DNA from 2 places in the Terrabacter sp. Soil810 genome. Region 2 is predicted to be linked to the other one. Evidence: predicted binding sites of a transcription regulator. Region 2 holds the regulator's gene; the other holds the start of a gene.
What was found. Region 2 encodes LexA, which represses DNA repair genes until DNA is damaged. Its sites were predicted from a motif close to TCGAACANNTGTTCGA; they were not measured.
Positions count from the first base shown of each region.

Region 1: ASG96_RS12120 (HNH endonuclease signature motif containing protein) is a predicted target of LexA. The motif match lies at 1,146-1,161, and genes of this name have one in related genera.

Region 1 is NZ_LMSW01000011.1:1,338,650-1,341,842, reverse strand. It holds gene ASG96_RS12120 (HNH endonuclease signature motif containing protein) at 1-1,143, opposite strand, end outside; gene ASG96_RS12115 (N-acetyltransferase) at 1,259-1,726, shown strand; gene ASG96_RS12110 (class I SAM-dependent RNA methyltransferase) at 1,823-3,097, opposite strand; gene ASG96_RS12105 (APC family permease) at 3,094-3,193, opposite strand, start outside.
Region 2 is NZ_LMSW01000012.1:285,010-288,202, reverse strand. It holds gene ASG96_RS16195 (hypothetical protein) at 1-51, opposite strand, end outside; gene ASG96_RS16190 (LysM peptidoglycan-binding domain-containing protein) at 354-776, opposite strand; gene lexA (transcriptional repressor LexA) at 1,005-1,730, shown strand; gene ASG96_RS16180 (hypothetical protein) at 1,861-2,772, shown strand; gene ASG96_RS16175 (phosphotransferase) at 2,776-3,193, opposite strand, start outside.

The DNA.
Region 1 (3,193 bases), on a different contig from region 2:
CTCGCGCTCGAAGAGCTCGGACCCGATCGCGTGCTCCGACGCGAGCCGGGGACCCGCGATGAGTCCCAGGTCGTCGGAACAGGCGTCGACCGATGCCGGCAGGTTGGGGCCATACGGCGGACCCTGCTGACGAGACGGGGCGCCGGGACGCAGGTCAGCCAGCGGCATGGAGGAGGGAGGGTCTGCGCAAGCGGTGTCTGGGACAGCATGGCCATGACCTTGGGGCGGAGCGCTGCGCTGATCGTCCATCGCGGGGTCGGTGAAGGTGGGCACGACCAGCTCGACGGTCGTGGACACCTGAGCGCTGCCCAGCAGCAGGTCGAGGAAGGCGTCCGCCCGGGCCTGGTCGATCGAACGGGCAGGATCAGCGCGCACGTACTCGTGAGCCAGCTCGTCGACGGCACCCCACGCCTGCATCGAGTCCCGCGCGGGCAGCGAGGCCTTCCACCACGTCGTACCCGGGTCGAGTCCCGGCTCCACCCGGACGAAGCGGTCACGCAGACCGTGCTCCGATCGACGATGAACGGCCGCCGGGTCGATCGCCATGGCGGCACGCTCGCACTCTCGTCGGAGCCGAGCGGGTGTCAACGACTCCACCCCGCCTCCCTCGACGACGACGGCGTCGAAGGCCGGGCGGCCATCGACCGCGACGAGTCCGGCCCGGTCCACCAGGACGCCGGTCTGCCGCGGGGTGAGCCGCCCGTCGAGCGCGGACGCCAGAGTGCGCGGGAGGTCCTCGACGAGGCAGAGGGCATCCGAGACCCGCGACTCGGCGCCACGGGGGGTCGAACGCAGGATGGGCGCGACGCTGGAGGCGACGATCTTCACCGACGACGGGCGGTACTCGGACCCGTCGGCCCAGTCCCCGTCGAGGTCTGCGAGATCGAGCTCCTCACGGCGCACGCAGGCGGCCAGGGCCAGGTCCTGGACGGCGCTGAGGACGTTCATCGCGCGTTGCGCGACGGCAAGGACCGCCTCGGCGCTCGCCGTGTCGAGGGTGCGCAGGCGCTCCGGCACCACGCGACACACGACGGCTGCCTGCGCGACCGGCGCCAGCGCATCGAAGACATCGGCAGGGATCTGGGTGAGGAACGCAAGCACGCCAGCGACCTCGCTGCTCTCGATGGCGCCCCCCAACTCCATGATCGAACACTGGTACGAGCCACCGACAGTCACTGTCGTGGCAGACGCGCACCGACGGCCACCCAGGCCCGGTTCCGGACGTCTGGCCCCGCAGGGCTCTTGCTAGGTTCGCCAGGTGGACATCACACGGATCGGACCCGCCGACTGGGAGAGGTTCCGTAGGGTGCGGCTGGCCTCGCTGTCCGAGTCTCCAGCGGCCTTCGGTTCGCGACATGCCGACTGGGTCGACGCCCCGCCCGAGCGCTGGCAGTCCCGCCTGACCCTGGTTCCCTTGACGCTCCTGGCGCACGAAGCGACGACAGATCTCGGTGTCGTCAGCGGACAACCTGTCGGCGAGGCGTGGGTCGAGCTCATCTCGATGTGGGTGGCCCCCGCTGCACGAGGCACGGGTGTCGCCGGCCGGCTCATCGACGCGGTCGCGGACTGGGCGGCGGCTCAGGGCAGGACGACCTACCTGATGGTCCGCAGCGACAACACGCCCGCGAGGAAGTCCTATGAACGGGCTGGATTCGTCGACATGGGCGTCCCGGACGACTGGCCCCCCGACGAGCCCCCCGAGCACCGCATGGAGCGGCGCCCCTGACACCGGCTCGCCCGTGAGCGTGTGGCGCCCACGGACCACGCCGATGACCCGTCGACGAGGAGGAGGAGCCCGCCCAGGGCGGGGACCGCCCGGCCGTCAGGCCTGAGGTCGCGTCGACTCGCCTCGTGGCTCCAGCACGGCGATGCACTCGACGTGGTGGGTCATCGGGAAGGCGTCCCAGGCCTCGAGCGAGACCAGGTCGTAGCCATGGGTGCCGGCCGCCTTGACGTCTCGGGCCAGGGCCGACGGGTCGCAGGCGACGTAGACGACGCGGCGCGGGCCCATCTGCGCGAGCAGCCCCATGACGTCCTTGCCGGCGCCGGTGCGGGGAGGGTCGAGCACCACGAGGTCGGCGGTGACGTCCTGTCCGACGAGCCAGCGCAGCTCCCGGTCGACGCGGTTGGCACGCCACTCGACGTTGTCGAGGTGCTCGGTGTTGGCCGACCCGTTCTCGACGGCTCGGCGGTCGCCCTCGACGCCGAGGACGACGCCGTCGGGCGCGACGAGCTCAGCGAGGCGCATCGTGAACAGTCCCGACCCGGCGTAGAGGTCGAGGACGCGGTCGCCTGGCTCGGCCCCGAGCAGCGTCGTCACGCGGGTCAGGAACGTCGAGGCCGCACCCGGGTGCACCTGCCAGAAGCCCCGCGCGGCGACGACGTACTCGCCCTCCCAGTCCCCGTCGCGAGCGAGCTCGCCGACGAGACCGCCGCCGCCCCCTCCCTCTGGCGCGGGCAGCGGGACGAGCACGGGCTCCTCGGGGTGCACGGCATCGACGACGTCGACCGACTCGAGGTCGGGCCACTGGGTGTCGAGCACCCCGGAGTCGATGACCCTGCGGGTGGCGATCAGGCAGTCGTCGACGGGCACGACGTCACGCGACCGGTGGCCGCGCAACCCGGCCCTCCCGGCTCCGTCGACAGCGAACTCGACGCGGGTGCGCCACCGCAGGCCCGCCTCGTCGCCGGGCACCGGTTGGACGTCGACGTCGACGTCGAGACCGGCAACGCGCGCGAACTGCTCGCGCACGACGGCCGACTTGAGCGCCCGCTGCGTGTCGAGCGACGCGTGCTGGAAGTCGCAGCCGCCGCAGCCTCCCGGGACGGCATAAGGGCACGGGGCCTCGACGCGTCCGGGCGCTGCTTCGAGCACGTCGACAGCATCGGCGCGGACGAAGCTGTCACCGACGCGCCCCTCGGTGACGCGCGCGACGACGCGCTCGCCGGGCAGCGTGTGGCGGACGAAGACGACCTGCCCCTCGTGCCGGGCCACGCAGTGACCGCCGTGGGCGACGGGGCCGACCTCGACGGTCCACTCCCGGCCCACGAGCGACTCTCCGCCGGCGGCGCGCTCGCGGTTCTGGCGACCGCTCACAGCGCCCCGCCGCGCACGGACCCGCTGATCGGCGGCTCGTCGATCCAGTCGCGCTCGGCGCCCTCGGACGACTGGAGCTGCCACGGGACGCTGACG
Region 2 (3,193 bases):
GATCGAGGTGGCGTCATCGCGCAGTGCGGCGGTATCGACGTCGTAGCGCATCCCGTGCTCCCTTCCCGAGGGCCACCACGCTAGGTCGGGCCCGTGGGACCGCGAGCGCATCATCCACAGGGGTGCGGGCAGGCGGCGCGACCCGGGCGCCCTTGCCCCACAACGACGACCGGCACAGCAGAACGCCGCACCCCCTCCTCAGGGGTGCGGCGTCCGGGGCAGGAACGGCGGGGTCGAAGCGCCGCTACCGCCAGCCGCTGAAGGTGGAGCCAACGCGGCGGATCGGGTGGGGTCGGGCCGGGCGCAGCCGAGCACACGGCATACGTCATCGGCCGGCCCCGGGAGGGCTCGGGTCAGCGACCCGGGATGACGAGCTGTTGACCGGAGTGGATCGCGGTGGTGCTGAGTCCGTTGGCGATCTGCAGCTCGACGACGCCCTCGGACGTGGTCAGCTCGGGCAGCTCGCGGGCCGCGATGCCCGAGAGCGTCTGTCCCGAGCGGACCGTGATGGTGCGCGGCTCCCCCGTGGCCGACGCGAGCTGGCCGGCCAGGCCGACGCCGAGGACGGACACGACCGCTGCGACGAGGAGGGCCACGACGAGGCGACCGAACCGCGTCAACCGCATCGGCGGTTGGGTGGCGCGGGCCGTCCGGGCCGCCCGTGCTGCGTCGGGGCCGGTGGGGACCAGGACGAGGCGGGGCCGACCGGTCGCCTGCGACCGCGCGGGCTCCTCGGTGTGCGGCTGACGAACGACCTCGAGGACGATGGCGCTCATGGTGACCTCCCCTTGCTCCTGAACCGGCGAACACATGTTCGATAGAACGTCTGTACGAGTTGTAGCACGTATGTTCGATGAAGTCGAGACACGCATCGAACAGGTGTTTGGCAACTGTGTTCGAACTGCGTAGTCTTTCCTCACACCACAGACCTCACCAGCCACCACTGACACTGGCCCCACACCCGGCGTCACGAAGCGGCCTGACGAGCCGACGAAGGGGACACCATGGGCGTGACCGAGCTTCCCGATCGCGAGACCGGAGACGGTCTGACCGTCCGCCAGCGGCGGGTGCTCGAGGTCATCCGCAACTCCGTCGACCGTCGCGGCTACCCGCCGAGCATGCGCGAGATCGGCGACGCCGTCGGGCTCGCCAGCCCGTCGAGCGTCTCGCACCAGCTCAACGCGCTCGTCGCCAAGGGCTACCTGCGCCGCGACCCCAACCGGCCGCGGGCCCTCGAGGTCGTCTCCCCCGACGCCAAGGCCGAGGAGCTCGGCTACCGCGGCGGCGACGCCACCACACCGCGTCCGCGCGGCGACCACTACGACACCGAGACCGACTCGGGTGACGCCCGGCCCGAAGCGTCCTACGTCCCGGTGCTCGGCCAGATCGCCGCCGGTGTGCCGATCACCGCCGAGGAGGTCGTCGAGGACGTCTTCCCCCTGCCCAAGCAGCTCGTCGGCGAAGGCGACCTCTTCCTGCTCAAGGTGACCGGTGACTCGATGGTCGAGGCCGCCATCTGCGACGGCGACTGGGTCGTCGTGCGCCAGCAGCAGCACGCCGAGAACGGCGACGTGGTGGCCGCCATGCTCGACAACGAGGCGACGGTCAAGACGTTCAAGCGCACCGACGGTCACGTGTGGCTCATGCCGCACAACGCCGACTTCTCCCCCATCGACGGCGACCACGCGACGATCCTCGGCAAGGTCACGGCCGTCCTGCGCCGCATCTGACCCCTCCCCGCAGCCACCGACGACGTATGCCGTCGGCGCCCGTGTGCGCCGGCGGCATACGTCGTCCGGGAGGCGTATCGGACCGGGCGGCGACAGACTCTGACCCGTGAGTCCTGCGAAGGAGACCGCCATGGCACCCGGCCGTACCCGAGACGTCGTCTTCACCTACCGTTACCTCCGGGGAGCGATGATCGCGCTGCTCCTCATGCTGCTGCTCTCCGTCGGCTACCAGTGGTGGTGGGAGACCGACCACTCGTGCTGGCTCGGCTCGATCAGCGCCTACTACTACACGCCCGCGAGGACCGTCTTCGTCGGCTCGCTGTGCGCGCTCGGCGCGAGCCTCATCGCCTACAAGGGCCACTCACCCGAGGAGGACGTGCTGCTCAACTTCTCGGGCTTCATGGCCTTCGTCGTCGCCATGGTCCCGACGGTGCCTGACGGCCGGTGCGGTCCGAACGCGTACACCCAGAGCCCGGCCGAGATCGCCGCGGCCGTGCGCAACAACATCTGGTCGCTCGTCGTCGTCGCAGTCGTCGCGGCGGTCGTGGCCGCCTGGCTCAAGCGGGGCGCGCTGACCCGCGACCCCTCCGAGCGGCCCACGGTCCGCTCGGTGGTCGTCTCGGTGGTCTGCGGTCTCGTGCTGCTCGCAGAGCTGACCCTCTTCCTCGCGCTGCGCGACCGCTTCATCGCGCTGAGCCACGGCATCGCCGCGGGCACCATGGTGGCCGGGGTCATCGCCGTCATGGTCTTCAGCGCGCTGCGCGCCGAGGAGCGTCACCAGGGTGCGACCGGCGGCGGCGCGGCGCGGGGGATCGCCTACAAGCGCATCTACATCGCCATCGCGGTCGCGTTGGCCCTCGCTCTCGCGGTGACCGTGCTGGCGGCCCTCACGGTGAGCGGCTTCGACCACCTCATCCTCATCGCCGAGGTCATCATCATCGTGCTCTTCGCCACCTACTGGGGCGTGCAGACCAAGGAGCTGTGGGACCTGCGAGACGCCGAGGGTGCCGAGGCACGATCGGCCCGTTCGGTGGCCGAGTAGCCCTCAGGACAGGGGCGGTTCGTCGCCGAGCGCACCGAGCCACCACGTGCCGGAGTCGCCGTACTCAGCGGCCTCCGGCGGCGTCAGCGTCGCGGTGACCCGCAGCCACGACTCGGCACGCCCGAGCCGACCGAGCCGCAGCGCCGCCGGCAGGGCCGACCGGAGCGAGGTGACGGGGACGACGTCGCCCCAGACCTCGAGCGCCGCGTCGGCAACCCGTCTCAGCCGGGGGTCGTCGGGGGCTGCCTCGAACCGGTGGAGCAGCACGTTGAGCGGGACGAAGAGCGCGGACAGGGGGTGGGCGAGCACGGCGTCGCCGAAGTCGAAGAAGCGCATGCCACCCACCGTGGCGAAGACGTTGTTGGCGTGGAGGTCGTTGTGCACGAGGGTGTCGGCGAGGCCGAGCGCGGCGACCTCCTCA